Regions from separate parts of the Streptomyces sp. C11-1 genome, predicted to be linked through region 4. Evidence: riboswitches for the same ligand, from Rfam matches in the RefSeq annotation. Region 4 holds a riboswitch; each other region holds the start of a gene.

Region 1 (7,132 bases), 6.1 Mb from region 4:
CCCGCGACCGCCTGCGCCTCCGGGGCCACGGCCATCGCCGTCGCCCGCGACCTGCTGCTCGGCGGCGGCTGCGACGTGGTGGTGGCGGGCGGCGCCGAATCGGTCCTGACCCCGCTGGTGGTGACCGCCTTCGCCCGGATGGGTGCCCTGTCCACCCGCACCGGCGACCCGGAGGGGGCCTCGCGGCCGTTCGCCGCCGACCGGGACGGCTTCGTCATCGGGGAGGGCGCCGCCATGCTCGTCCTGGAGCGGGCGGAGACGGCCCGCGCCCGGGGCGGCCGTCCGCGCGCCCTGCTCACCGGGGCCGGGTCCAGCACGGACGCCCACCACCCCACCGCCCCGGCCCCCGACGGCCAGGGCGCCCAACGGGCCGTGCAGGCCGCCCTGGACCAGGCGGGCTGGGCGCCCGGCGACGTCGACCACATCAACGCCCACGGCACCTCCACGCCCCTGAACGACGCCATGGAGGCCACCCTCATCTCCCGGCTCTTCCCGCACCGCCCGCCGGTGACCGCGCCCAAGGGCGTCGTCGGACACACCCTGGCGGCGGCGGGCGCGATCGAGGCCGTGGCCACGGTCCTGACGCTGGAACGTTCCATCATTCCGCCGATCGCCAACCTGGACGCGCTCCCCGACGCGTTCCCGCTCGACTGCGTGCTGAAGGAGGCCCGCCCCCGGCGGATCGAGACGGCCGTGAGCCACTCCTTCGGCTTCGGCGGACACAACGTCGCGCTGGCCTTCCAACGCACCTGATCCGTACGGCCGTTTGGGACGGCGAGGGGTGTCCTCGCCGTTCCTTGATCGTTCCCATACCGTGACCGTAACCACGAACGACGCGGCCCCGCCGTCCACGAACGACCTGCTCACCGGCGTGCTCTTCGGACCGAACTTCCGCCGGGAGCACGGCTTCTGGCGGCGACTGCTCACAACAGAACCGTTTCGCCGCCCCGGTGGCGGCACCCCTGACGAACGGCTCGCCCTCTCCTACCACCGGCTGCGCATCCTCAACAACGCGCTGGACAGCGGCGCGAGGCTGGCCGCCGACCCCCGGGCACTCGCCGCCCTGCACGAGTGGCTCGGCCCGGTCGACCCGGCGCTGACCACCGTCGCGGGCATCCACTACAACCTCTTCCTCGGCAGCCTCCTCGACCATGACCCGGGCACACTCCGTGATCTGTCGGACTACCTCGCCCTGCGGCGCGTGGGCACCTTCCTCTGTACGGAGGTGGCCCACGGCAACGACGCGGCGGCCGTCGAGACGACCGCGACGTACGACCGCGAACGCGACGGCTTCGTCCTGCACACCCCGCACGCCGGGGCGCAGAAGTTCATGCCCAACACCAGCCCCGCCGGCGGTCCCAAGTCCGGTGTGGTGGCGGCGAGGCTGCTCGCCGACGGCGCCGACCACGGCGTCTTCCTCTTCCTCACCCCCCTCACCGACGACGTCCGCGCCCTGCCGGGCGTACGGGTGCGGCGGCTGCCCGCCCGGATGGGCTCGCCGGTCGACCACTGCCTGACCTCCTTCGACCGGTACTTCGTCCCGCGTGACGCGCTGCTCGACGGTGCGCAGGGGAGGATCGGCGAGGACGGCCGGTTCACCAGCGAACTGGCCAACCGCAGAAGGCGGTTCCTCGCCTCCATCGGCCGTGTCACCCCCGGCAAGCTCTCCATGAGCGCCTGCGCGGTCGGTTCCGCCCGGGTCACCCTGGCCATCGCCGTCCGTTACGCGGGCCACCGGCTGATCACCGGATCGCGGGCCGCGCAGCGCGTCCCCGTCTACGCCCACCGCACCCACCACGGGCCGCTGGCGAACGCGATGGCGACCGTCTTCGCGATGAGCCTGCTGCACCGCAGGGCGCTCGACCGCTGGGAGTCGGCTCCCGAGGCCGACCGGGACGAGGCGGAGCGTCTGGTGGCCGTTGCCAAGGGCTGGATCACCTGGCAGGCACGAGGCGTCATCGTCGAGTGCCGCGAGAGGTGCGGGGCCCAGGGGCTGCTGGAGAACAACGGCATGACCGAGCTGTTCACCGGCATCGAGGGCGCGATCACCGCCGAGGGCGACAACCTGGCCGTGCATGCCAAGGCCGCCGCCGAGATGCTGTTCAGCGCGACCACGAGGGAGTCGGCGGTGGACGAAGGGCCCGGCGACCTCGACGAGCCCGCGTTCCTGGACCGGCTGCTCACGGCCGTGGAGGACCTGTGGTTCGCCCGCGCCCGCGAGCGGATGAGCGCCGCCCCGCCCGGCGACCGGCTCGGCCGCTGGAACGCCGCCTCCCCGGCCGCGCTGCTCGGCGTCGAGGCGTACGGCTACCGGCAGGCGGGCGAGGCGTTCGAGCAGGCCGTGGCCTCCCTGCCGGAAGGGCCCGCGCGTGATCGGCTCACGGAGCTCCGGCGGCTGTTCGCGCTGCGGTGGGTCGCCCGCAACAGCGGCGACCTGCTCGCCACCGGACGGCTGACCGCCGATCAGGTCACGTTTCTCCCCGACGCGGTGGAGGACGCGATCGCGGCCGTGGCCCGGCACACGCCCGCCCTGGTGGAGTCCTTCGCCCTGCCGGAGCGGCTGATGTCGGACTGGCCGATCGCCGGGCCCGGTTACGCGGCGGCCTACGACGACCCCGAGGGGCCCTGGCACCGGGGCCGCATGGCCGGAGCCGGGGGCCGTCCCGGGGAGTTCCGGCGTCCCGCCCGCGGCAGCAGGAGGCGCCCGCTGCGCGAGAGGGCGGCGGCGCTGGGCGTCCGCGGGGTCCTGCTGGCGTACTGGGGAACCACGTCCATGGTCTCTCGATGGTTCGAGAAGTCGCAGGTGAGCGTAGACGAATCGGTTCGCCCCAGGGCGTAACCGGAAGATCGTCTTCCAGTTACTTCGGCGGTGGGTTGCCGCGTTCGACCACCTGCCGTTCCAGCGACGCCGATCACACGACGTCGATGACACACAGAGGAAGAGGAATCACCGTGAAGACCATCCACCCGAAGATCACCGAGGTGCTGACCGAGACGTTCAAGGTGCCCGCAGCCGAGATCCTGCCGGAATCCACCATGGACAGCCTGGAGATGGACTCCCTGGCGGTGGCAGAGTTCGCGGTCATCATCAAGGAGACCCTCGGCGTCGACGCCGACTCCGAGAAGCTGTACAAGGACGCCACGCTGGCCGACGTCTCCGCGTTCATCGACGCGGCCGTCGGCGGCGACGCGACCGTCGGCGGCGCGGCGGCCGGGGCCACGGTGCCGGTGAGCAACACCCGATGAAGCGACCCGCCATCGCCGTGACCGGCCTGGGAATGATCACCCCGGTCGGCACCACCACCGACACCACCTGGGACGGGGTCCTGGCCGGGCGGTCGCCCGCCCGGACCGTCCCCGAACTCGACGGCTGCGCGGTCGACTTCGCCTGCACGGTCTCCGGCATCGACCTGGACGACGCGGTCGGCGGACGTACGGCCTTCCGTATGGGCCGGTACGTCAAGTTCGCCGTACTCGCCGCCCGGGAAGCGGTCGCGGACGCCGGACTCGACCCGGCGCGCTGGGACGGAGCCCGGGTCGCCGTCGTCGTCGGCACCAGCAGCGGAGGATCGGCCGGGCTCACCGAACAGGCCGTCGCCCTGGAACGGCGGGGACCCGAGGCCACCTCGCCCTCGGGCATCCTGCTCACCATCCCGAACATGCCCGCGGCCGAGATCGCCATCCGGATGAAGGCCACCGGGCCCAGCCTGGCGCCGTGCACGGCCTGTTCGTCCGGGGTGACCGCGCTGTCCGTGGCCCGGGACCTGCTGACCCTCGGCCGGTGCGACATCGCGATCGCCGGGGCCACCGAGTCGATCGTGTTCCCGGTCGCCATGACAGGCCTCGCCCGCTCGGGCGCGGCGGCCCCGCGGGACGGCGACCCGGCCCGCCTCTGCCGCCCCTTCGCCGCCGACCGGGCCGGACTCGTCATGGGGGAGGGCGCCGCCGTCATGGTCCTGGAGCGGGCCGGCGAGGCGCGCGCCCGGGGGGCCGCGCCCCGGGCCCTGATCACGGGCGTCGGGGAGACCACCGACGCCCACCACCCCACCAGCCCGCACCCCTCGGGGGACATCGCACGGGCGGCCGTGGACGCCGCGCTGCGCGACGCGGGCTGGCGCGCCGAGGACGTCGGCCATGTCAACGCGCACGGGACGGCCACCCCCCAGGGCGATGCCACCGAGGCCGCCCTCATCGGCCGGGCCTACCCGCACCGGCCGCCCGTCACCGCCCCCAAGGGCGTGCTGGGCCACTGCATGGGGGCGGCCGGGGCCATCGAGACCGGTCTGACGATCCTCACGCTCCAGCACGGGCTGATCCCGCCGATCGCGAACCTGGACGCCCCGGCCCCCTGGTTCGACATCGACTGCGTCACGAAGACGCCGCGCGAGCTGCCCGTCCGGCGTGCCGTCAGCCACTCCTTCGGCTTCGGCGGCCAGAACGCGGTGATCGCCCTACAGGCGCCGTAACGCCGTAACGCCGTAACGCCGTAGCGCCGTAACGCCGTAACGGAAGCCGGCGGGCCGGTGCGGCGGGACGATCCCGCGCCGCACGGCCCGTCCGGCCGCCTTCCCGGACGTCGTCCGCAGCGCACCCTCACCGCCTCTGATTCCGTGCGAAGGCGCGTGATAGCTTGCCGGGGCCAGTCGAACCCCAACGACGGGGTCAGGGAATCCGGTGCGAAACCGGAACTGACGCGCAGCGGTGAGGGGGACGGGCGGGGCCACGGCCACTGGAGTACTCACCTGCTCCGGGAAGGCGTCCCGCCCGGACGAACCCGAGTCCGAAGACCTGCTGGCGCCCGCGCCCCGCACCGGGGCACGGGAACCGTACGACGGGCTCCGCGGCTGGGCCCAGAGACACCGAGGTCCTTTCGTGCTGCCCACGGCCCTGCCCGCCCCGATACGCACCGCTGCCCTGTTCGCCGCGGGACTCGTCCTGCTGACGGCCTGCGGCACCACCACCGACCAGGCCGCCGACGGCGGCGGCAAGGCCGACGGCTATCCGGTCACCCTCAAGAACTGCGGGCGCACCGTCACGGTCAAGGCCCCGCCGCAGCGCGCCGTCTCGGTCGACCAGGGGTCGACGGAGATCCTCCTCTCGCTCGGCCTCGCCGACCGCCTCGCGGGCAGCGCCACCTGGAGCGACCCGGTCATGAAGGGCCTGGAGAAGGCCAACGCGCGCGTCGAGCGGATATCCGAGAACCGGCCGTCGTCGGAGAGGGTCCTCGACAAAGAACCCGACTTCCTCAGCGCCTCCTTCGCCTCGACCCTCGCCAAGGGCGGCGTCGCCCCCCGCGAGCAGTTCGAGAAGCTCGGCGTCCCCACTTACATCTCGCCCGCCGACTGCACCGGCAAGGACAACAGCGGCGGCGGCGACGGAGCCCGTACCGCACCCCTCACCATGGACAGCGTCTACACGGAAGTCCGCGAACTGGCCCAGGTGTTCGGGGTACCCGAGCGTGGTGACGCCCTGGTGAAGAAGCTCCAGGCGCGGGTGGAGAAGGCCACCGAGGGCATCGACGCCTCCCAAGCGTCACTCCTCTACTGGTTCTCCGACTCCAAGGCCCCCTACCTCGCGGGCTGCTGCGGCGCCCCCGGAGTCATCACCAAGGAACTCGGCGCGAAGAACGTCTTCGACGACACGCACGACGAATGGCCCCAGATCAGCTGGGAGACCGTCGCCGACCGCAACCCCGACGTCCTGGTCATCGGCGACCTGAGCCGTACGATGCAGACCGCCGAGAGCGCCGAGAAGAAGATCGAGTTCCTTGAGTCCAACCCGGTCACCAAGACCATGGACGCCGTCAAGAACCGCCGTTACGTGCTGCTCAGCGGCCAGGCGATGAACCCGACCATCCGCACCGTGGAGGGCCTGGAGCGTGTCGCGGCCGGACTGCGCGACTTCGGCCTCGCGGGTTGAGTACGGGCAGCCGTACGGCCGGGGAGCGGGCCGGCACACCGCCCCTCACCGACCGGCCCCGCCCGGCCCGCGGCTGCGGGCCGCTCGCCGTGCTGCTCTGGGCCGGCGGCCTCCTGCTCCTGCTGCTCTCCGTCGCGGTCGCCGTGACCATCGGGCCCGCCCGGATCTCCGTGCCCGACGTCTGGTCGGCCGTCGCCGCCCACCTCGGGATCGGCGACTCGGAGCTCAGCCCGATCAGGGACGGCATCATCTGGAACCTGCGGATGCCCCGGACCCTGCTCGCCGCCGTGTGCGGCGCGGGGCTCGCGGTGTGCGGGACGGTGATGCAGTCCCTGCTGCGCAACCCGCTGGCCGACCCGTTCGTCCTCGGCGTCTCCTCCGGCGCCTCGACCGGGGCGGTCGTGATCGTGGTGCTCGGCGTCGGCGGGGGAGCGGTGTCCCTGTCCGCCGGGGCCTTCGTCGGGGCGATCTGCTCCTTCGCCCTGGTGCTGCTGCTCAGCCACACCCTGGGCGGCACCACCGACCGGGTCGTGCTCTCCGGCGTCGCCGCGATGCAGCTCTTCTCCGCCCTCACCTCCTTCGTCGTGATGACCTCCGCCGACGCCGAGCAGACCCGCGGGGTGCTGTTCTGGCTCCTCGGCTCGCTCGGCGGCGTCGGCTGGAGCGAGGTCGCGTTCTGCTCCGCCGTCCTCGCCGTCTGCCTGGTGGTCTGCCTGGCTCACGCCCGTACGCTCGACGCCTTCGCCTTCGGGCAGGACGCGGCCGCGGCGCTCGGTGTCGACGTGGGCCGCACCCGGATCGTGCTGCTGTGCACCACCGCCCTGCTCACCGCCGCCCTCGTCAGCGCGGCCGGGGCGATCGGCTTCGTCGGCCTGGTCCTGCCGCACGCCGCCCGTGCCCTGACCGGTTCGGGCCACCGGCGACTGCTCCCGGTCACCGCGCTCGCCGGAGCGGTGTTCCTGGTGTGGGTCGACACCCTCGCCCGGACCGTCCTGGACCCGCAGGAGGTGCCGGTCGGCGTCGTCACCGCCCTGATCGGCGTCCCGGTCTTCGTCCTCGTCCTCTACCGCACCCGGAGAACGACATGACGCACACCGCCGCCCCCGCCCACGGGCTGAGCGCCGAGCTGGTCAGCAGGAGAGCGGGCGGGCGGCTCATCCTCGACGGAGTCGACATCGCCCCGCCGCCCGGCGCCACCGTCGGGCTCCTCGGC
Region 2 (7,132 bases), 5.1 Mb from region 4:
GACGCGGGGCAGCAGGGCACGCGCGGCGGCGATGCGCTCCCGAAGGGCGCTCTCCTCCGCGGCCCAGCGCGCGGCGAAGCCCTCGGGGTCGTCGTCGTACGCGAGCCGGCGCCGCACGACCTCCACCCGCTCGTCGGTGTCCCGGGACGCGGCCACCTCCACGGTGAGCCCGAACCGGTCCAGCAACTGGGGCCGCAGCTCGCCCTCTTCCGGGTTCATCGTCCCGACCAGCAGGAACCGTGCCGCATGCCGTACGGAGACGCCTTCGCGCTCGACGTACGAGGCACCCATGGCGGCCGCGTCCAGGAGCAGGTCCACCAGGTGGTCGTGGAGCAGGTTGACCTCGTCGACGTACAGAATCCCCCGGTGTGCGTCGGCCAGCAGCCCCGGCTCGAACGCCTTCACTCCCTCCGAGAGCGCCCGCTCGATGTCCAGCGCCCCCACGAGCCGGTCCTCGGACGCCCCGACGGGCAGCTCGACGGTCCGCGCCGGGCGCGACACACCGGGGGCATCCGCGTGCGGCCCATCGGGGCACGCCGGATCGGGGGCCACCGGATCACAGGAGAACCGGCACCCCGGTACGACGGAGACCTCGGGCATGAGGGCGGCCAGCGCCCGGACGGCGGTGGACTTGGCGGTCCCCTTCTCGCCCCGCACGAGCACCCCGCCGACGGCCGGACTGACGGCGTTGAGCAACAGCCCGAGCCGCAGGTCGTCCTGCCCGACGATCGCGGTGAAGGGATACGGCGTACTCACTTGGCCTCCTCGTTGACATGCTCTTCAGCTTTGACGTGAGCGGTCACTACAAGCCCCTCCGGCGATCGAGGAGCGGGGTCCGGGGCAGCGCTCCGGCTCTCCGACGACGTACCCGCCCCCAACGGCGGCGCCCCCGGCGGCACGAACGGCAACCCGGCCGGCGCCCCGCCCTCGATGAGCCGCCACAGCGCGTCCGTATCCGCATGCTCCTCCACCAGATCCCCCAGCCGGTCCAACTGCTCCTCCCGCAACACCCCGAAACTCGTGTCCGGCGCAGGAACGAACCGTCGCCCGGCGGCCCGGGCCACCTCCGCCAGGAACCGCCGCCGGAACGCGTCGCTCTCCAGCGACCCGTGCCAGTGCGTCCCCCACACCGCACCCACCCGGCACCCGTCCAGGAACGGTTCCCCGCCCCGCACATCGGCCACCCCGTGGTGGATCTCGTACCCTTCCACCACCTCACCCAGCGCCGAACCCACCGGCCGCGCCAGCGTCTTGGCCCGGTCGAAGCGGACGGTCACCGGCAGCAGCCCCAGCCCGTCCACGACCCCCGCCCGCGACTCCACCTCGTCCTCGATCCGCTCACCGAGCACCTGGAACCCGCCGCAGATCCCCAGCACCGGCCGGCCCTCCGCCGCCCGCCGCACCAGCGCGTCCGCGAGACCCCGCTCGCGCAGCCAGGCCAGCGCCTTCACCGTGCCCCGCGTCCCGGGCACGACCACCAGGTCCGCGTCGGCCAGCTCCTCGGCCCGGTCCACGAACCGCACCACGACGCCCGGTTCGGCGGCCAGCGCGTCCACGTCCGTGAAGTTCGACATCAACGGCACCGCGCACACCGCGACCCGCAACACGTCCTCACCGTGCGGGGGAGCCACGACCGACTCCCGTACCGCACCCCGCAGGGACACCCGCAGGCCGTCCTCCTCGTCGATGCCGAGTCCGTGGGCGTACGGCAGAACTCCGTACGTCCGTCGCCCGGTCAGCCCGTACAGCATGTCCAGCCCCGGTTCCAGCAGCGAGACATCGCCCCGGAACTTGTTCACCAGGTAGCCCGCGACCAGCGACTGGTCCTCGGCGCCGAGCAGCGCCGTCGTCCCGAAGAACGAGGCGAAGACCCCGCCCCGGTCGATGTCCCCGACCACCAGCACGGGGAAGCGGGCCGCCCGCGCGATGCCCATGTTCACGATGTCGGTCCGGCGGAGGTTGATCTCGGCCGGCGAACCGGCCCCTTCGCAGATCACCGCGTCATAGGCCGACCGCAGCTGCTCCAGGCAGTCCGTGACCGTCCCGAGCAGCGCCTCCTGACGCCCCCCGTGGTAGCCCCGGGCGCTCATCTCACCGACCGGCCTGCCCATCAGGACCACCTGGCTGGACCGGTCGCCGCCCGGCTTCAGCAGCACCGGGTTCATCAGGGCGGTCGGCTCCACCCGGGCCGCCTGCGCCTGCATCGCCTGGGCGCGCCCGATCTCCGCGCCCTCGCGGGTCACGAAGGAGTTGAGGGACATGTTCTGCGCCTTGAACGGCGCGACCTTCACGCCCCGGCGCACCAGCCAGCGGCAGATGCCCGCCGTGACGACGCTCTTGCCCGCGTCCGATGTGGTCCCCGCGACCAGCAGCCCACCACTCATGCCCGCTCCCGTTCCCGTACCGCGTTCCGTGCCGGACCGTTCATGACCGCCCCCGCCTTCGTCCCGCAGCCGACCGCCCGGCGGCCCGCCCCGCGACCATCCGCGCCGCCACGCACACACCCAGGGCCAGCGCACTCACCCGGCGCGACAGCCGCACCGCGCGTTCGATGTCGTCGCCGCGCACGTCCCGGCCGGACTCCCCGTTCAGTACGGGCCGGTGCTCCACGCGCCCCGCGTACGCCAGCGTTCCCCCCAGTCGTACGCCGAGCGCCCCCGCGAACGCGGCCTCCACCGGTCCCGCGTTCGGGCTCGGGTGGCGCCCCGCGTCCGCCTTCCAGGCGCGTACGGCCTCGGACGGCCGCCCGCCCGCCACCACGGCCAGCGCGGCCGTCAGCCGGGCGCCGGGCCACCCAGCGAGGTCGTCCAGGCGAGCCGAGGCCCATCCGTAACGGCGGTGGCGGGGCGACTTGTGGCCGACCATCGCGTCGAGCGTGTTCACGGCCCGGAAGCCGACGAGTCCGGGCACCCCGCCGACGGCGCCCCACACGAGCGCGCCGACGACGGCGTCCGAGGTGTTCTCGGCGACCGATTCCACGACGGCGCGGGCGATCCCAGGCCCGTCCAGGGAGTGCGGGTCGCGCCCGCACAGATGCGGCAGCCGTTCCCGGGCGACCTCAAGGTCCCCGGCGGCCAGCGCGCCCCCGATGGCGCGGGCCTCCCGGCCCAGCGACGTACCGCCGACGACCGACCAGGTGGCGGCGGCGGTCAGCGCGACGGCGAGCGCGGGGCGCTCCCGTACCGCACGGGCGGCCAGCGCGGCGGCCCCCACGGCGCCTCCGGCGCACATGAGGGTGTGCAGCGCGCCCCGGCCCCGGTCGTCACGCCACAGCAGGGACTCCACCCGCGCGGCGGCCCGGCCGAACCCGGCGACGGGGTGGCCCCGCCGGGGGTCGCCGAAGAGCGCGTCGGCGACCATTCCGGCCGTGGCGCCGTACGCGAAGAGGCGATCGGCACGCACGGCTCAGCCCGTCGTGGGTCGGGGCGTTCCGGAGTGAGGGGGCACTGGATGCGGCGCACGGCGGCCGGACATGGCATAGGTCCTTAACTCAGGGTCCGCGCCCTGGTTCGACGAGAGCGGCGACGAGAGTCTCCTGGCTCCCGGATCCGCAGCTCCCCCGGCCTTCCAGCCCGTGCGCGACGGGCCGTGACATCCGGTGTCCCGACAGGTCGTGACGTCCGGTGTGGGGGAGTGCTCCCCGGTGACAGTGGCGGGACCGCGCCGGATTCGCACCGGCTTCCTCTGCTGTCGCCGTGAATGGCTCCGGCAGTCCACCACGCTGCGAGAACAGCCGTCAACTTGCTGTTGACCTGCGGAGGCCAGGTGTGCGCAGACGCACATCGGGCCGGACACACACGAGGTGTGTCCGGCCCGATGAGGGGTGCCGTGGGACGCGTCAGGCGACGATCAGATAGATCCCGTACGAGACCGCCGCCGCGCACGCCGCGAAGCAGGCGTACGCGCTGGTGCGCGCCAGCGCGGCGGTACCGCCGGAGGCACCGCTCCCGGAGCCGCTGCCGCCGGCCGGGGCCGACAGCTTGGAGAGGGCGACGATGCCCAGGGTGAAGACGCCGACCAGCGCGACGGTGATCACGAGACTGACACCGAAGACGGAGGCGAGAGCTGCCCAGTCGATTTTCATACGGATCTGTCCTTACACCGTGGCCGCGGGGCGGGGCGTGTCGTCGGGTGCCGCGGCCGGGGCCGGGATGGTGGTCGAGAGGTCGGAGACCGGTGCGCCCGCGGGGGGCGGGGAGACCGCGGCGATGGCGGTGGTGACGACGCCCTGCGGCTCGTTCGCCGCCGCTTCCTCGGTGTCGTTGACGTTGGTGTGGTCGACCGGCTGGCGGCGCGAGGCCAGCCAGATGGCGAAGGAGCCGCCGACCAGGATGGCCGCGGTGACGGCGACACCCCAGGGGCCCTGCTTGGTGAGGAACTCGGCACCCGCGCCGACCAGACCCGCGGCCGGGAGCGTGAGGCCCCAGGCGACGAACATCCGGGTGGCGGTGGACCAGCGGACCACGCCGCCCTTGCGGCCGAGGCCCGCGCCCATCACGGCACCCGAGCAGGACTGGGTGGTGGAGAGCGAGAAGCCGAGGTGCGAGGAGGCCAGGATGACGGTCGCCGCGCTGGTCTGGGCGGCGAAGCCCTGCGGCGGCTGGAGGTCGGTCAGGCCCTTGCCCATGGTGCGGATGATGCGCCAGCCGCCGAGGTAGGTGCCGAGCGCGATGGCGACACCGGCGGAGACGATGACCCACATCGGCGGGTTGGAGCCGGGGGCGAGGACGCCGCCGGTCACCAGGGCCAGGGTGATGATGCCCATCGTCTTCTGGGCGTCGTTGGTGCCGTGGGCGAGCGAGACGAGACCGGCCGAGGCGATCTGCCCGGTCCGGTAGCCCTTGGCCGTCGACTTGAGCTGGTTCGGGTCGGTGACGTTCCGGTTGATCCGGTACGTCAGCCGCGTGGCCAGCATCGCTGCGAGACCGGCGACGAGCGGAGCGGCGATCGCGGGCAGCAGCACCTTGGTGACGACGGTGCCGCCGTTGATCGAGGACCAGCCGGCCGACATGACCGCGGCGCCGATCAGACCGCCGAACAGGGCGTGGGAGGAGCTGGAGGGCAGGCCGACCAGCCAGGTCAGGAGATTCCACAGGATGGCGCCGACGAGCGCCGCGAAGATGACCTCGGTTCTGATGCCGTCTTCGTTGACGATCCCGCCGGAGATCGTCTTGGCGACCTCCACCGACAGGAAGGCGCCGATCAGGTTGAGAACGGCGGACATCGCCACCGCTGTCTTGGGCTTCATCGCGCCGGTCGAGATGGTGGTCGCCATCGCGTTGGCGGTGTCGTGGAAACCGTTCGTGAAATCGAACACGAGAGCTGTTACGACCACAATCGCAAGCAGCAGCGTGATGTGTTCCATTTACCCAGGCAATCGTTCGGCGTCAGTGGCTCGTGGACCGTAGGCAACCTGGGTGAACGGAAGATGAACTGAGCAGGGCGCTGTGGTGACCCCAACCAGGGGCGACTGATTCCGCTTGTGTGCGGGAGGGGCGGTGGGAGTCCCCTGGGGCGCCGTCTGGTCTGCCCTTTACCGCTCGTTGGTGAAGTTTTTGGCGGGCGTTTCCGGCCCCGGAAGAGATCCCGGTCACGTGGGGCACGACGTTCCGGTTTCCGTCTCCCGCCCCTACGCTCGCCCCATGAGCGAGCAGCAGCCGGAATCCGTCGCCCGGGTCTGGGAGGAGGTGGTCGCGACCGCCCGCCGCAGCGCCGCGGACGGCCTCGTAGTCGGCACCTCGGGCAATGTGTCCGCCCGTGCCGGAGACCTGGTCCTGGTGACGCCCAGCGGGGTGCCCTACGACCGGCTCGGCCCCCGTGACACGGTCGGCGTCGACCTCGACGGCCGCCAAGTCATCGGGGACCTCCGGCCGACCAGCGAACTCCCCCTCCACCTCGCGGTCTACCGCGAGACCGGCGCCGCCGCCGTGGTCCACACCCACGCGGTGCACGCCACCGCCGTCTCCACGCTGCTGCCCGAGGTGCCGCTCGTGCACTACGCGGCCGCCATCCTCGGCGGTCCCGTCCGCACAGCCCCCTACGCCCGCTACGGCACCCCGGAGCTGGCCGACGCCATGCTCGCCGCCCTGCGCGACCGCACCGGCTGCCTCCTGGCCAACCACGGCACCGTCACCTACGGCGACACCCTCGACCAGGCCTACGAGCGCACGGCCCAGCTGGAGTGGCTGTGCCGGCTCTGGCTCACGGCCGACTCCGTACCGGGCCGGACCCCGGCCCTGCTCAGCGAGGCCCAGCTCGCCGAGGTGACCGAGGCGCTCAGGACCTACGGCCAGCCGGGCTGATCCGGAGCGCCCGGGCGCGGGGAGGGGCGCGGGGCGCGGGCGGACCCGGGGCGCGGGCCCCGCACGGCTCGTGCCCGCCCCGCACGGCCCCCGCCCGCTGGCACCCCGCCGTTCGCCCCCCGACACTGGAGCCGTGCGCCCGGCAACTGCGACGGCAACGGCCGTCACCACGATCCTCGGCGCCGGTGCGGCAGCGGTCGCGGCCGGCCGGTACGCCAGCGACGCCGCCCTCAAGGCGGCCCCCGGGCGGTCCCTGCCCGCCGACCGCAGACTCACCGTGCACGCCACCGCGGCCGGACAGGTCACCCTCACCCGCTCCTTCTCCGCGCTCCGGCCCGGTACGTACGGGCTGGCAGGCCCCGATGTCCACGCGGTGGTCGGGCCCGTCGTCGAAGGGGCCTCCGCCGCCGCCGACACCGTCGTGCGCAGGCTGGAGCGGGTCATCCACGGCCTCCTCGAACCGGGCGCGAAGGTCCGGCTCACGACCGAGCTGTACGACGGGGACCCGGGCAGCGACCTCGGCCTCGACCACCGGGAGGTGGAGATCCCCGGCGAGCTCGGAACGCTGCCTGCCTGGTACGTGCCCGGCGCACGCCGCACCTGGGTCATCACCGTGCACGGCCTCGGCACCACCCGGGCCCACCCCATGAACCTGATGGGCTTCCTCCACCGGCACCGCTTCCCCGTGCTCGACCTCGCCTACCGGGGAGACCCCGGAGCCCCCCGCTCCGCCGACGGCCTCAGCCACTTCGGCGCCTCCGAGTGGCGCGACGTCGACGCGGCCCTGCGCCACGCGTTGCGCTACGGGGCCGCGAACGTGATCCTGCACG
Region 3 (7,132 bases), 2.7 Mb from region 4:
GTTCCCGGCCGGTGTCAGCGGCGTGCCGCGGAGCGGTCGGCGGGCGTCAGCGGGTCTCGACGACCACCGACTCGATCACCACGTCCTTCAGGGGACGGTCGGTGCGCGGGTTGGTCGGGGTGGCCGCGATGGCGTCGACGACCCGGCGGCCCGCATCGTCGGCCACCTCGCCGAAGATGGTGTGCTTGCCTGTCAGCCAGGCGGTGGGTGACACCGTCAGGAAGAACTGCGAGCCGTTCGTCCCCGGCCCCGCGTTGGCCATGGCCAGCAGATACGGCTGGGTGAAGCCCAGCTCGGGGTGGAACTCGTCGGCGAACTGGTAGCCCGGACCGCCCGTGCCGTTCCCCAGGGGGTCTCCACCCTGGATCATGAAACCGCTGATGACGCGGTGGAAGACCGTACCGTCGTACAGCCGGTCCGTGGTGGTCTCGCCGGTCTCGGGGTTGACCCACTCACGCTGCCCGGTGGCCAGCTCGACGAAGTTCCTGACGGTCTTGGGGGCGTGGTTCGGCAGGAGCCGGATCTCGATATCGCCCTGATTGGTCTTCAGAGTGGCGTAAAGCTGCTCGGCCACGATCCGCCTTCCCTCATCCTTCGCTGACGTCCGCATCCTCCGCCGACGTCCGCCGATCCTCCCACGGACCGGGAAACGTACGGCCGGATGCCGGGCGAAACGGCGCGTTCAGGAGCGAACCGTGGCATTGTCGTCGGCACACTTCGGATACACCGTTATGACCCCAAACGGCGATCATGACCCGGATGCCCGTCCCGCATGCCGGTCATGGCCGCGGCAGGCATGATTTCGAACTGGGCGGACAGGCGGAGTACCTACCCGCCACCAAGGAGGAGGATCCCGTGACCCGCATCGACAGCGTGCGCGCCGCAACCGACTCGGCGAAGTGCAGCGCGCGGCACGCCGCGGAAGTGGTGGCGCCCTACGCCGGCACGGCCAAGGAGCAGGCGACCCATTACGCGCACGAGACCCGCGTGCGACTCGCACCCAAGGTGACCAAGGCGGCCGAACAGGCCCGTGTCCAGTACGACTCGCATCTCGCACCGCGCATCGAACAGGCCCGGAGCCATGTGCCGCCCCGGGTCGACGAGGCCGCGCAGCGTGCGGCGGCCTCGACCAGGAAGGCCGCACGGAGCGCCGCCGATTACACGGCGCCGCGCGTCGAGCACGCCCGCGCCGTGGCCCAGCCCATGGCCGAGCAGGCCTCCGCCCGCAGCGCGGCGGCCCTGGCGGCGCTGCGGACGCAGGTGACGGCCAAGGAGATCCAGAAGCTGGCCAGGAAGCACCAGCGGCGGGCCAAGGCGGGCCGGGCCGCGAAGGGCTTCCTGGTGCTGGGGGTCCTCGCGGGCGGCGCCTACGCCGCCTGGCGCTGGTGGGACAAGCAGGCCAACCCGGACTGGCTGGTCGAGCCGCCCGCCCCCACCGAGGTCGGCGACGAGCGTTCGCCGCTCAGCTCGGTCGACGGCAGCGACCGGTCGGACCTCGACCCGGAGGTCCGCGCCAAGCAGGCCGAGGCCGAGGCGGGCAACGGGGACAACCCCGGCCCGGACGACCGGCCCTGACGGCGAAGGCCCGGGGAGAGCACGAACGCGGCTGCGGAACCACCCCGGTGGTTCCGCAGCCGCGTTCGTGCGTCGTCCTGGTTGCTCGCGCCCTCTCTACTTGCTCACGGCGAAGCGCATCAGGGCCTGCTCGTCCCCCTGCTTGATCTTCCCGGTCTCGTTGATCACCTGGAGCTTCCAGCCCGCGCCGTCCCGGATCGCCTTGGCCACCGCGCAGCCGTTGTCCTGGGTGAGCAGGCTCGGCCAGATGTCGGCGACCTGCTGCGTGCTGCCGCCCGTCGCGTCGTACACCTTGAAGCTGATGTTGCGCGCGTTCTTGAAGGCGCTGCGCTTCTTGTACGCGGCGGCGACGAACACGATGGCCGTGATGTTCGACGGCACCCGTGCGAACTCGACGGTCACCGTCTCGTCGTCGCCGTCCCCGTGCCCGGTCTGGTTGTCACCGCTGTGCACGAGCGAGCCGTTGCCCAGCGGGTCCAGGGAGTCCAGACCGGCCAGCCGTACGGGGTCCTCGCCCTGCATCGCGATGGCGATCAGGTCGAGGTCCGTCCCGGCCTTCTGCCGGATCTTCCCCATCAGCCCGCCGCTGCTCCCGACGGTCGGGTCCCAGGACACCCCGATGGACAGGTGGGTCACCCCGCCCAGATCCGCCGGGCCGTCTTCCTTCTTCAGCGTGATCATGCCTGAGTCCTTTGGTGGCTCGACTGTTTACGGATGAAGTGTGCCTGGTGCTCCGCCCTGCGGGGATTCGGGGATGGTGAAGATGTCCGTCCGGTGCGCAGCGGGCAGCCCGCCTGGAAGCGGCTCTCGGCACCGGGACGCTCCATGATCTCAGCGACGTTGCGGCGGCGGGCGCGCACGGACATGCCCATGCGCTTGGCGATCGTCCGGTCGGATGAACTGGTCGGCGAGGGTGCGGACCTCCGCGCGCATGTGCGAGACCCGTTCGACGTACTCGCGGGTGCCCGACGGGTGGACGCAGGACTTCGGCGCGGCCCGCCCCGCCCCCGGAAACAACACGAGGCAGGGGCGTCCGACGTATTCGGTCCGGCCTGTCTCTCAGGCGATCCCCGCCACCTTGTCCGCGAATTTGTTGAGGTTGTCCATCGCTCGCGCGATGCGCTCGTCCAGGGTGAGCGATTCCTCGTACTGACTGAAACGCAGTTTGGGCTGCCGCTTCCCGCGCATGTACAAGGAACAGGCCAGGTCCGCGCACATATAGATGCCCACGGTATTGCCCTGCCGTCCGGATGGGCCGGCCAGCGGCGCGACAAAGAGGTTGACACCGGACGACGAATGCGGGGTCAGGCATATCTGACACATGCTGGACTTCATCACGCCCTTCCGGGCGGCGCTGGAAACACGCAGGGTGATGGCGCGCGGCCCGCCGTGTCCCGGCATGACGATGTGCGACCGCAGCAGCGCGCCAGGGTCGACCCAGCCGAGGAAGTCCAGGTCTTCCCAGGTAAGTTCGCCGAAACCGAGCGGCAGGCGCAGCCGGGACGCCTCCCCCTTGGTGCAGTTCACAAAGGAATTCCGGATGACTTTCTCACTCAATGGGTCCATGGTCAGTAAATATATCGGAGGCACCCAGGGGGGAACGCGTGATTTTCGGTGGAGACCGCCGAACCTGAAGGAATAGCGATCCAGTTTGCACCACTATTGCCCGATATGCCGGGTGCTCGCGTTGCCGTCATGCAGGTAGGTGAGCCACCGACTCCGCTCGTTTCATCCGCTGCGAAGTACGGAATCGAGCCGTACCGCTCCGGACAGGCAAAGTCCGCAGCACCGATGGACTCTCTCTTTTGCAGTCGGAGCAGACGAGCCTGCGCGCATCATCTCAGGAAAACAAATAGAGGCACGACTCTCGGGTATGTTCGTCTGTGTTCTCGGCCTCTCCGAGTCCGCGCGCAACGACGACTTCTTCGCCTGCGGCGGAGATTCCACCCTTGCCGCCCGCAGGAGCGGCTCAGGCCAAACGCCTGGCCCACCACCTGAGGCGGCTCGGGGTCGGCGCGGACGATGTGGTCGGCATGGAGCCGGAGGGCGGGATCGACAGTCTCCTTCCTGGTCCTGGCCTTGGACAGAGCCATGGTCCCGCAACGGACCCTCAGGTCCCGGGCCCGGCATGACTGTCCGCCCCTGCGCCAGTGCGCCGACCTGGCCCTCTTTCGCCGTGCGGACGGGTTGGCTACTGTGGGTCATCTACGCTCGCGACGGGAACCAGGAAGCCGGTGGGAATCCGGCACGGTCCCGCCACTGTGACCGGGGAGCGGACCCCACGCACGACCACGGCCGGAAGGCTGGAAGGTCGGGGTGAGCGACGATCCGGGAGTCAGGACACTGACCTGTCGCGGACACCATCCACGGGGCGTGGACCCCAGGAGGCGTGCAAGCGGCCTGCCGCAACGGTATGTGCGGCAGGTTCGTTCGGGTGCTCGGCATGCGGCGGGTGCGGCCCGGTGGGCCGAAGCCGACGTGCGCCGCCGTCCCGGGTGCCGGTCCCCTGGCGGCCTGTACCCCGGACGCGAGAGGAACCCGGATGCCTGCCGTGTTTTCCCGGAGGACACCCCCTGGCCCCCGGCCGAGCCTGGACGTTTCGCGTCGCCGGTTGCTGGGAGGCGCGCTCGCCGCGGCCGCCCTGCCCCTCCTGGGGACCGCCTGCGGACGTACCGGGCAGGAGAAGTCCGGCAAGGGGCTGACCGTCACCGATCTGACCGGTAAGAATCTCGAACTGCCGGGACCGGCACGCCGGGTGGTGACGATCCCGCTGCCCGCCGCGTCCATGGTGGTCGCGGTGAACGGGGGGCCGGATGTGCTGGCCGGTATGAACGCCGCGTCACTCACCGCGATCAAGGGCAGCTTCCTGGGCGAGGCGCATCCGGAGCTGCTCAAGGTGCCCACCGATGTGGCCGGTGCCGAGTTCGCACCCAATGTGGAGAGCGTCCTCGCACGGCGACCTGATGTGGTGATCCAGTGGGGAGACCGGGGCCCGGGCATCGTCGACCCGCTGCGCAAAGCGGGTCTGAAGGTCGCTCAGCTCACCTATGGCACCCAGGCGGACCTGGAGGGCGCCATCGCCATGTACGGCCGGCTGCTCGGCAAGCAGGACCGGGCCGACCGTATCGCCGACGGCATGCGCCGGCGGCTGAAGAAGCTGCGCACGGAGATTCCCGGCCGAGCGGGCCCCCCGCCGTCCGTGCTCTATCTGCGCGGAGCCGCCGACGGTCTGCAGGTCGGAGGGGGCGACTCGTACAACCACTTCGTCACCGAGCTCGTCGGTGGCCGCAATCCCGCCGCCGAGATCAAGGCCGAACAGGCCACCATCGATGTCGAACAGCTGCTGAGGTGGGACCCCGACATCATCCTGCTCGGCAACTTCGGCCCGGCCACACCACAGGACATGTACGACGACCCCGCGCTGGCAAGCCTGCGGGCTGTGCGGGGGCGTCGTATCTACAAGGTGCCGCTGGGCGGATACCGGTGGGATCCGCCCAGCCAGGAGTCACCGCTGATGTGGCAGTGGCTCGCCGGTCTGGTCCACGGCACCGGGGGCGCGGGACTGCGGGCCGAGGTCGTCCGTGAGTACGCCTTCCTCTACGGCGCCGAGCCCACCGACAGCCAGCTGGACACCATCCTCAAGCTGTCGGCCAACTCCGGCTCCCGGGACTATGACGACTTCGGCCGCTGAGCGGACAGAGGGGCGCGGCACCGGCCCCGCTGCCGTGCCGGCCATCGGGCGCCGACGGCAGCGTTCAGCGCTGATCGGGCTGCCGGTCGCCGTGCTGCTCATCGGCGTCATCGCCCTCGGCGTCGGCCGCTACACGGTCGGCTTCGACGACGTCGTACGGATCCTGCTCGGGCGGATACTCCCGGTCGAACGGACCTGGTCGGACACCGAGGAGGCCGCCGTGCTCCACGTGCGGCTGCCGCGGGTACTGCTGGCCATGCTGGTCGGCGCGGGGCTCGCGGTCTGCGGTGCGGCGCTCCAGGCAGTCTTCGGCAACCCGATCGTCAGCCCGCAGATCCTCGGTGTCTCCTCCGGAGCGTCCTTCGGCGGGGCGCTCGCGATCGTGCTCGGCCTGGGGTCGGCCGCGCTGGTTCTCGGCTCGTTCGGCTTCGGGCTGCTCGCGCTGGTGGCGGTGTTCGCCACCAGCCGGGTTCGCGGACCCGCGCCACCGCTGACGATCGTGCTCGCCGGCATCGTCGTCGGAGCGTTCTTCTCGGCGCTGGTCTCCCTGCTCACGTATCTCGCCGACCCCTACGGCGAGCTCCAGTCCATCGTGTTCTGGCTGCTGGGCAGTCTGGCCACGGCCACCTACGGCAAGGTCGCCGTGGCCGCGGTGCCGGTCCTGCTCGGTGGGGCGCTGATCTACGCACTGCGCTGGCGGATCAACGTTCTCTCCCTCGGGGACGAGGACGCCAAGATCCTCGGACTGCGCCCGGGGCAGCTGCGCTGGATGCTGCTCACCGCGGTGGCCGCGGTCGTCGCCGGAGCGGTCGCGGTGAGCGGCGTCATCGGCTGGGTGGGGCTGGTGGTGCCGCATCTGGCCCGGCTGTGGGTCGGCCCCGACCACCGGGTACTCATCCCGGTGAGCCTCGGCCTGGGTGCGGCGTACCTCACCGTCATCGACACCGTGACCCGCAACCTGGGCGTGGCCGAGATCCCGCTGGGCGTCCTCACCGCGCTGATCGGGGCGCCGGTCTTCCTCCTCCTGCTGCACCGCAGCCGCCGACGGATGTGGTCCGATGCTTGAGTTCGACGGCCTCGGCTTCTCCCACGACCCCGGAAAGGAACCCGGAAACGAATCCGGAAACGAATCCGGACGGTGGCTCTTCCGCGACGTCTCCCACCGGCTCGCCCCCGGCGAGATCCTCACCGTCCTCGGACCGAACGGCCGCGGCAAGACCACCCTCCTGCGCTGTGTCGCCGGCCTCACCACACCCACCGAAGGACGGATACGGGCCGACGGCGCGGTCGGCTTCGTCCCGCAGAGCCACCACACCACCTTCGCCTACACCGTCCTGGACATGGTGCTGATGGGCCGCGCACGCCACCTGCGTCCGCTGGCCACCCCTGGCCGCCGGGACCACGAACTCGCCCATGGAGCCCTGGAGCGAGTCGGGCTCACCCATCTGGCCGACCGCGACTACCCGACGCTGAGCGGGGGAGAGCGCCAACTGGTGCTGATCGCACGGGCGATCGTCGGCCAGGGCCCGGTACTCGTCCTCGACGAGCCCGCGGCCGCGCTGGATCTGCGCAACCAGGGCAGAGTGCTGCATCTGCTGCGCGGCCTCGCCGACGAGGGCCGCACCATCGTGCTGACCACCCATCACCCCGACCACGCGGTGGAGATCGCCGACACCGCGATGCTCATGTTCGGCGGCACCGATGTACGGGTCGGCCCGGCCGCGGGACTGCTCACCGACAGCACCGTCGGGGCCCTGTACGGCGTCCGCGCACACACCCTCGTCCTCGACGAGGAATTCGGTGGCGCGCCCCGCCGAGTGATCGTCACCCGTTACGACCAGGAGCTGCCCTCATGACCACCGCCCA
Region 4 (7,132 bases):
CGCGTGCGGCGGTGGACGCGGGCTGGTATCCGCACACCTCCCAGGTCGGCCAGACCGGTAAGTCGGTCTCTCCTCAGCTGTATATCGCCTCGGGTATCTCGGGGGCGATCCAGCACCGGGCGGGGATGCAGACCTCGAAGACGATCGTCGCGATCAACAAGGACGCCGAGGCCCCGATCTTCGACCTCGTCGACTACGGCGTCGTGGGTGACCTCTTCACCGTCGTTCCGCAGCTGACCGAGGAGATCAACACCCGCAAGGGCTGATCCCCGGGCAGGCATACCCCGCCTCTGGGCCGCACGGTGAACCCACCGCGCGGCCCAGAGCCGTTACAGCCGTTCTCCGGCGGAGCGGCGAGGCGCCCCCCTACGGTCGCGCGAGACGCCCTCCAGGCCGAAGGTGGTGAAGGCCGTCCTGTCCGGCAGCGGATAGGTCTCCTTGCCCGTGAGGGCGTTGACGATCACGGCGGAGCGCCAGGCGGCCAGGCCCAGATCTGGCGCCCCGACCCCGTGGGTGTGCCGTTCGGCGTTCTGCACGAAGACGGAACCCGCGATCTCCGGGGCGAGGACGAGCCGTTGGGCCTCATCGACCTCGGGGCGGCCTGCGCCGTCCCGGACGAGGTACGGGTCGAGGGCGGCGAGCAGCGTGTCCACGGGGCGCTCCCGGTAGCCGGTGGCGAGGACGACCGCGTCGGTGGTGAGGCGGCCCCGGGCCCCCTGCTGGCCGTGCTCGACGCTCAGTTCGACGCGCCCGGCGTCGGTGACCGCCGCACCGGTGACCTCGATGCCGGGGGTGAGGGTGACGTCGGGCCAGTCGCCTCCGAGGCTGCGCCGGTAGAGCTCGTCGTGGATGTCCCCGAGGGTGTCCCCGCTGACGCCCTTGTAGAGCTGCCATTGACGAGGCAGGAGCCGGTCCCGGGTGGCCTGCGGGAGTCCGTGGAAGTAGCGGGTGTAGTCGGGGGTGAACTGCTCCAGGCCGATCTTGCTGTACTCCATGGGCGCGAACGCCGGGGTCCGGGCCAGCCAGGTCAGTCCCTCCGCCCCGTCGGGCCGGGAACGCAGCAGATCCAGCAGGACTTCGGCACCCGACTGCCCGGAGCCGACGACGGTGATGTGCCGGGCGGCCAGCAGCCGGTCCCGCCGGCCCAGATAGTCCGCCGAGTGACAGACGAGGGCCGCCGCATCCTGGGCCAGGGCCCGCAGCGGCTCGGGGACGTACGGGGCGGTCCCGACGCCGAGAGCGAGGTTACGGGCATGGGCCAACCCGGAAGAGGACATCTCACCGTCCGGGCCGAGCCGGGTGAACTCCACGGCGAACGCGCCCTGTCCGGCATCCCAGGCCACCGTGTCCACGCGGTGCCCGAAGCGGGTGGAGGGGAGTTCCGCGCTCACCCAGCGCAGGTAGTTGTCGAACTCGGAGCGGTGGATGTGGAAGCTCTCGGCGAAGTAGAACGGGAAGAGCCTGCGGCGGATCTTGACGTAATTGAGGTAGGACCAGGGGCTGGTGGGCTCTATGAGGCTCACCAGGTCGGCCAGGAAGGGAACTTGGAGCGTGGCCCCCTCGATGAGCAGCCCGGGGTGCCAGTGGAACGCGGGGCGCTGTTCGTAGAAGGCGCCGCGCAGACCGGGTACGCCGTCGGCGAGCGCGGCCAGGGAGAGGTTGAAAGGCCCTGCGCCCACTCCGAGCAGATCGAGCGGTGGCGTTCGCGGTCCGGACGTCATCGGGTTCCTCCCACAGGGTTCGTGCGCTTCGTCAACAACGTCATGGCGGCAGTCTTTCCGTCACCGGGGCCCCGCCATCTCCGTCCGCTGTCCCTTCGGCCGCGGCACGCTCCGCCGCGGTCGTCACAAGGTCGAGGAGCGGCAGCAGTTCGGCCGTGGTGGCGTTTCGGGTGCGGCAGCGCGGCCTTGAGCCACAGGCGACGGCGGCCGTCGCCGTCCTCCGCGACGGCCCGGCCGAGCACGGCACGACCTCCGGCGAGCAGGGTGCGGCGGACGGTGGCGACGACCAGGACCGGTTCACCGGTGAGCCCGGACGCGGCATGGCGAAGCCCTTCGGTCGGAGCGGAAAGATCCACCACCGGGGGTTTGCTGGTTAGGCTAACCTAACTTCATGCGCGCGAAGGGCAGTCACCCGCGCCGGGCCACGGGGGCTACTTCGCGTACCAGCCGCCCAGGTCGTTGGTGCGGGACTCCGCGGCCCGCCGCATCGCATCGGGACTTCCCAGCAGATCGGGCGGCAGATAGCCGGAGCGTACGCCGAGCTCCCATCCGTGCGCCTGGACGGCGAGAGCGGCCAGGGCGAGGGCGTCGAGCGGCAGCAGGCTCCGCGGCGCGGGGTGGGGCCCCACGCTCTCCCGGTAGGTGCCGAGCCGGGCCGCCAACACCTCTTCGAATGCGTGCTGTTCGTCGTCGAGGAGCACGCGCAGCAGGTGCTGATCGGGGGTCGGCGTGCCTGCGGCGTCCAGCGCGGCGGCTGCCTGTTTCCGCTCGTCGGCATCGGGCTTGCACAGCGGCACGGTGGGCCAGTGGCGGGGCTGGTGGCCCTCCGTCCGGGTCAGATAGAGGCACAGGGTGTCCATCGCGGCGAGGTCCGCCGGGTCCGATGCCGAGGTGAGCGGGGAGTAGGGCACTCCTTCGTGGATCTCGGGCGCGTAGTCGTCCCGCAGCAGCAGTCCGATGACCCGCTGCCAGTCCCATACGAGGCCGCTGGCCACGCAGATCGCGAAGGTGTCCAGCCAGGTCCGGGCCGAGGGGGCCTGCGCCCCCGCGTGGCCGAAGGCGGCGCTGAAGGATATGTCCTCGGTGCTGAGCTTCTCGCCGATCAGCGGGAAGAAGATCTCCTGGTCGCCGTCGGGGTAGCAGCCGACGCTCAACTCCCCCAGGCGGCACTCGGCCGCCGTGCGCAGCGCGGAGCGGGCCACATCGTCGAGCGCGGCTCCCTGCGCGGTGCGCGCGGCGACGTGGTCGAGCAGTTCGTCGGCCGCTTCGGCCATGCGCCGCGGGGCCGGGTCGTCGTAGCGCATCCAGTGCCACCGCCCCACGGCGCGCCCGACGATACCCTCCGACGCCTCGCCCAAGCGCCGGGCGTCCACCTCATGACACGTCACTTCCCGCACGTCCGCAGCCCTTTCGTGATCTTCGATCCGGAAGCGGCACGCTATCAGCGGGCTCGGACATTCCCCGGCCCGCACGGGAACGTCATCAGCGGGATCGGACATTCACCGGCCGTACGGGAACGTCCCGGGGCGGGAGCAGCGGTGGCCGCTCCCGCCCCGGGGCGGATCACGCCGCTTCGGTGGGCAGCTCCGCGCGGATCTGCCGCGCGGCGGCGACCAGGTTCTCCAGGGAGGCCCGGGTCTCGGGCCAGCCGCGGGTCTTCAGGCCGCAGTCGGGGTTCACCCAAAGCCGCTCGGCCGGGATGGCCTCAAGTCCCTTGCGCAGCAGGGCCGCCGCCTCTTCGGTGCTCGGGATGCGCGGGGAGTGGATGTCGTAGACGCCGGGCCCGGCCTCACGCGGGTAGCCGTGGGCGGCGAGTTCGCGGGCGACCTGCATATGGGATCGGGCGGCCTCCAGGCTGATGACGTCGGCGTCGAGGTCGTCGATGGCCTGGACGATGTCACCGAACTCCGCGTAGCACATGTGGGTGTGGATCTGGGTGTCCGGCCGTACCCCGGCGGTGGCGAGCCGGAAGGACTCGGTCGCCCACTCCAGGTACGCGGCATGCTCGGCGGCCCGCAGCGGCAGCGTCTCGCGGAGCGCGGGCTCGTCGACCTGGATAACCGAAGTGCCGCTCGCCTCCAGGTCGTTGACCTCGTCACGGAGGGCGAGGGCCACCTGGCGGGCGGTTTCGCCGAGCGGCTGGTCGTCGCGGACGAAGGACCAGGCGAGCATGGTGACCGGGCCGGTGAGCATGCCCTTGACGGGGCGCTCGGTCAGCGACTGCGCGTAGGTGGTCCAGCGCACGGTCATCGGCTCGGGCCGCGAGATGTCCCCGGCGAGCACCGGCGGGCGGACGTATCGGGTGCCGTAGGACTGGACCCAGCCGTGCCGGGTGGCGAGGTAGCCGGTGAGCTGCTCGGCGAAGTACTGGACCATGTCGTTGCGTTCGGGCTCGCCGTGCACAAGGACGTCGATCCCGGCTTTCTCCTGGAAGGAGAGGACCTCGCGGATCTCGTCCTTGATCCGCTCCTCGTACCCGGCCTCGTCGATCCGGCCCGCCCGCAGGTCCGCGCGGGCGGTGCGCAGTTCGGTGGTCTGCGGGAACGAGCCGATGGTGGTGGTCGGGAGCTGCGGCAGCCCGAGGTGGGCGCGCTGGGCGGCGGCCCGCTCGGGGTACGGCTGGGAGCGGCGGCCGTCGGCTCCGGTGATGGCCGCCGTACGGTCCCGGACGGCCGGGTCATGGGTGAGCGCGGCCCCGGCGCGGGAGGCCAGGTCGGCGCGGTTGGCGGCCAGGTCGGCCGCGATGGCGCCGGTGCCGCCGGCCAGGCCGCGGGCCAGGACCACGATCTCCTCGGTCTTCTGCCGGGCGAAGGCCAGCCAGCGGGCGATCTGCGGGTCGATGTCGCGCTCGGCGTCCGCGTCCAGCGGGACGTGGAGAAGGGAGCAGGAGGCGGAGACGTCGACGCGGTCGGCGAGGCCGAGAAGCGTGCCGAGGGTGGCGAGCGACTTCTCGTAGTCGTTGATCCAGATGTTGCGGCCGTTGACGACGCCCGCGACCAGGCGCTTGCCGGGCAGGCCGCCCGCCGCCGCGAGATCGTCGAGGTTGCCCGCGCCGGACTCGGTGAAGTCGACCGCCAGTCCGTCGACGGGGGCCTTGGCCAGGACCGGCAGCGCGTCGCCGAGCCGCCCGAAATAGGAGGCGACCAGCAGCTTGGGCCGGTCGGCGAGTGCGCCCAGCTCGCGGTAGGCGCGGGCGGCGGCGTTCAGTTCGGCGGGGGTGCGGTCCTGGACGAGGGCGGGCTCGTCCAGCTGCACCCATGCGGCGCCCGCCGCGCGGAGGCCGGCGAGGACTTCGGCGTACACCGGGAGGAGCCGGTCCAGCAGGGTCAGCGGCTCGAAGCCGGCGGCGACACCGGGGGCCGCCTTGGCGAGCAGGAGGTAGGTGACGGGGCCGACGAGGACCGGGCGCGGGGTGTGGCCGAGCGCGAGGGCTTCCTTGAACTCGGCGACCTGCTTGGCGGGGTCGGCGGTGAACACGGTGTCGGGCCCGAGCTCGGGCACCAGGTAGTGGTAGTTGGTGTCGAACCACTTCGTCATCTCCAGCGGCGCGACGTCCTGGGTGCCGCGGGCCATGGCGAAGTATCCGTCGAGGGCGTCGGAGCGGACGGCGTCGCGGTGCCGCGCGGGGACAGCGCCGACCATGACGCTGGTGTCCAGAACATGGTCGTAGTACGAGAAATCACCGGTCGGCACCTCGTGGACTCCGGCCTCGGCGAGCTGCCGCCAGGTTCCCCGGCGCAGTTCGGCGGCGGTCCGCCGGAGGGTGTCCGCGTCGACGCGGCCCTTCCAGTAGCCCTCGATGGCCTTCTTCAGTTCACGGTTCCGACCCTGGCGGGGGTAGCCGTACACGGTGGCCCGTGCTGCCGCGGCTGCGGGCTTCGCTGTCACGTGACTCTCCTTCGCGAGCGTGGCTGCTTGCTGATCCCGGGACGGGACGCGGACACGAAGGGGTGACGCATCGGGCGGAGAGCAGGACACACTGGACCGTGTCCGTCCGCCTGACGGTTACGCCGACCCGCCCACGAGGTCACCGGGAACTCCGCACGCGAACGGTCACGTGCGGGCAACGGGCAGGTCTTCGGACTCGCGGGCACGCCTGCCGGGGCAGACACCTACTGGCCGTCGCTTCCCAGACCCGGCCGGGCCCAGTGCGTATGACGGCGGTCGTTCCCACTCACCGCTGCGGGGCAGTCCCGGATTCCCACCGGGTTCCCTCTTACGACTCCCTGCCTGGCGGACAGGGCGAACCAGCTGCACCGGTCACCCTAAGGGGGAGACCGCCGGGCGCACACCGTTGTTCACACTTCGAACGGTGAGGTGAGACACGGGTGCCCGAATAAGCCCCCTCTGGGTGTGCGGGGGCGGAGACCCAGATGTAACCGAATGGCGTAGGAAAGGCGGAACCACAGAGCGTCAAAAGCCGTTCTTCTTCCCACTACACGGCCCGCCGACCCCCGGCGGGGCCGACCGAGGAACGGAAAACGCCATATGAAGAAGACAGTTGGGTGGGCCCAGGACGGCGACGACTGGACGATCACCGTGAACGGCACGCAGTACCGCGCGATCGAGCGGCCGGCGGACGGCCGGGTGCACAACTACCTGGTGCGGGGTGACGACCTGAGCGCCGAGTGCCCGAGCCTCGGCCACGGGCTGGGCGTCATCCGGGAACACGAGTCCCGGCGCTGACGCCGGCCGGTCAGCCGAGCGGGCCGCCCCCAGAGCCGTCCGCGCCTTCCGCCGGGCGGCCCGCCCCTTCCGCCTCGTCCCGCCCCTGCCGCAGCAGGTAGGTGTCCATGATCCAGCCGTGCCGCTCGCGGGCCTCCGCGCGCAGCCGGCTGATCCGGCCGGCGACCTCGTCGAGCGGGCCGGAGACCAGGATCTCGTCGGGGGTGCCGAGGTACGCACCCCAGTGGATCCACAGACCCCTGCCCGTCAGATGGGTGAAGGTCTCGTGGCCGTCGAGCATCACCACGATGTCGCCGTCGTCCTCGGGGAAGCCCTGGGCGAGCCGTCTACCGGGGGTGATGCGGATGGGGCGGCCGACCCGGTTCAGGGTGACGCGGTGCCGGGCGGCGAGGGCGGAGACGCTGCTGATGCCGGGGATCACCTCATGGCCGAAATTCACCGTGCCGCGGCCCCGGATGTCCGCCAGGATCGCGAGCGTGCTGTCGTACAGGGACGGGTCGCCCCACACCAGGAAGGCCCCGCACTCCCCCGGCGCGAGCTCCTCGATGATCAGGCGTTCGCAGATGTCGGCGCGGCGGCGGCGCCAGTCGTGCACGGCCGAGGCGTAGCGCGCACCGTCGTCCTGGGTGCGGTCGCGCCACGGGTCCTCGGCCTCCACGACCCGGTAGGGGCCGGTGAGGTGCTCGTCGAGGATGTCGCGCCGCAGCCGGGTCAGGGACTCCTTC

Evidence for each region. Region 4 has a riboswitch for cobalamin ahead of metE (5-methyltetrahydropteroyltriglutamate--homocysteine S-methyltransferase). Riboswitches for the same ligand answer to the same signal wherever they lie in the genome.
Region 1: linked by a shared signal. The riboswitch ahead of RI138_RS01395 (ABC transporter substrate-binding protein) and the one ahead of metE (5-methyltetrahydropteroyltriglutamate--homocysteine S-methyltransferase) in region 4 are both predicted to bind cobalamin.
Region 2: linked by a shared signal. The riboswitch ahead of RI138_RS05695 (cobalamin biosynthesis protein) and the one ahead of metE (5-methyltetrahydropteroyltriglutamate--homocysteine S-methyltransferase) in region 4 are both predicted to bind cobalamin.
Region 3: linked by a shared signal. The riboswitch ahead of RI138_RS16230 (ABC transporter substrate-binding protein) and the one ahead of metE (5-methyltetrahydropteroyltriglutamate--homocysteine S-methyltransferase) in region 4 are both predicted to bind cobalamin.

The regions. Positions count from the first base shown of each region.
Region 1 covers NZ_CP134500.1:361,071-368,202, reverse strand. The annotation lists gene RI138_RS01415 (beta-ketoacyl-[acyl-carrier-protein] synthase family protein) at 1-753, shown strand, start outside; gene RI138_RS01410 (acyl-CoA dehydrogenase family protein) at 815-2,839, shown strand; gene RI138_RS01405 (acyl carrier protein) at 2,953-3,246, shown strand; gene RI138_RS01400 (beta-ketoacyl-[acyl-carrier-protein] synthase family protein) at 3,243-4,466, shown strand; cobalamin riboswitch at 4,624-4,810, shown strand; gene RI138_RS01395 (ABC transporter substrate-binding protein) at 4,873-5,919, shown strand; gene RI138_RS01390 (iron chelate uptake ABC transporter family permease subunit) at 5,916-7,007, shown strand; gene RI138_RS01385 (ABC transporter ATP-binding protein) at 7,004-7,132, shown strand, end outside.
Region 2 covers NZ_CP134500.1:1,297,036-1,304,167, reverse strand. The annotation lists gene RI138_RS05705 (putative cobaltochelatase) at 1-756, opposite strand, end outside; gene RI138_RS05700 (cobyric acid synthase) at 753-2,384, opposite strand; gene RI138_RS05695 (cobalamin biosynthesis protein) at 2,425-3,402, opposite strand; cobalamin riboswitch at 3,530-3,684, opposite strand; gene RI138_RS05690 (hypothetical protein) at 3,839-4,084, opposite strand; gene RI138_RS05685 (inorganic phosphate transporter) at 4,097-5,365, opposite strand; gene RI138_RS05680 (class II aldolase/adducin family protein) at 5,643-6,302, shown strand; gene RI138_RS05675 (alpha/beta hydrolase) at 6,436-7,132, shown strand, end outside.
Region 3 covers NZ_CP134500.1:3,679,659-3,686,790, reverse strand. The annotation lists gene RI138_RS16250 (peptidylprolyl isomerase) at 47-574, opposite strand; gene RI138_RS16245 (DUF5324 family protein) at 856-1,575, shown strand; gene RI138_RS16240 (TerD family protein) at 1,672-2,256, opposite strand; gene RI138_RS16235 (FBP domain-containing protein) at 2,635-3,141, opposite strand; cobalamin riboswitch at 3,757-3,941, shown strand; gene RI138_RS16230 (ABC transporter substrate-binding protein) at 4,187-5,266, shown strand; gene RI138_RS16225 (FecCD family ABC transporter permease) at 5,247-6,332, shown strand; gene RI138_RS16220 (ABC transporter ATP-binding protein) at 6,325-7,122, shown strand.
Region 4 covers NZ_CP134500.1:6,426,598-6,433,729, reverse strand. The annotation lists gene RI138_RS28425 (electron transfer flavoprotein subunit alpha/FixB family protein) at 1-266, shown strand, start outside; gene RI138_RS28420 (lysine N(6)-hydroxylase/L-ornithine N(5)-oxygenase family protein) at 330-1,721, opposite strand; gene RI138_RS32445 (hypothetical protein) at 1,877-2,098, shown strand; gene RI138_RS28410 (Imm49 family immunity protein) at 2,153-3,118, opposite strand; gene metE (5-methyltetrahydropteroyltriglutamate--homocysteine S-methyltransferase) at 3,285-5,609, opposite strand; cobalamin riboswitch at 5,774-5,988, opposite strand; gene RI138_RS28400 (hypothetical protein) at 6,210-6,407, shown strand; gene cobF (precorrin-6A synthase (deacetylating)) at 6,418-7,132, opposite strand, start outside.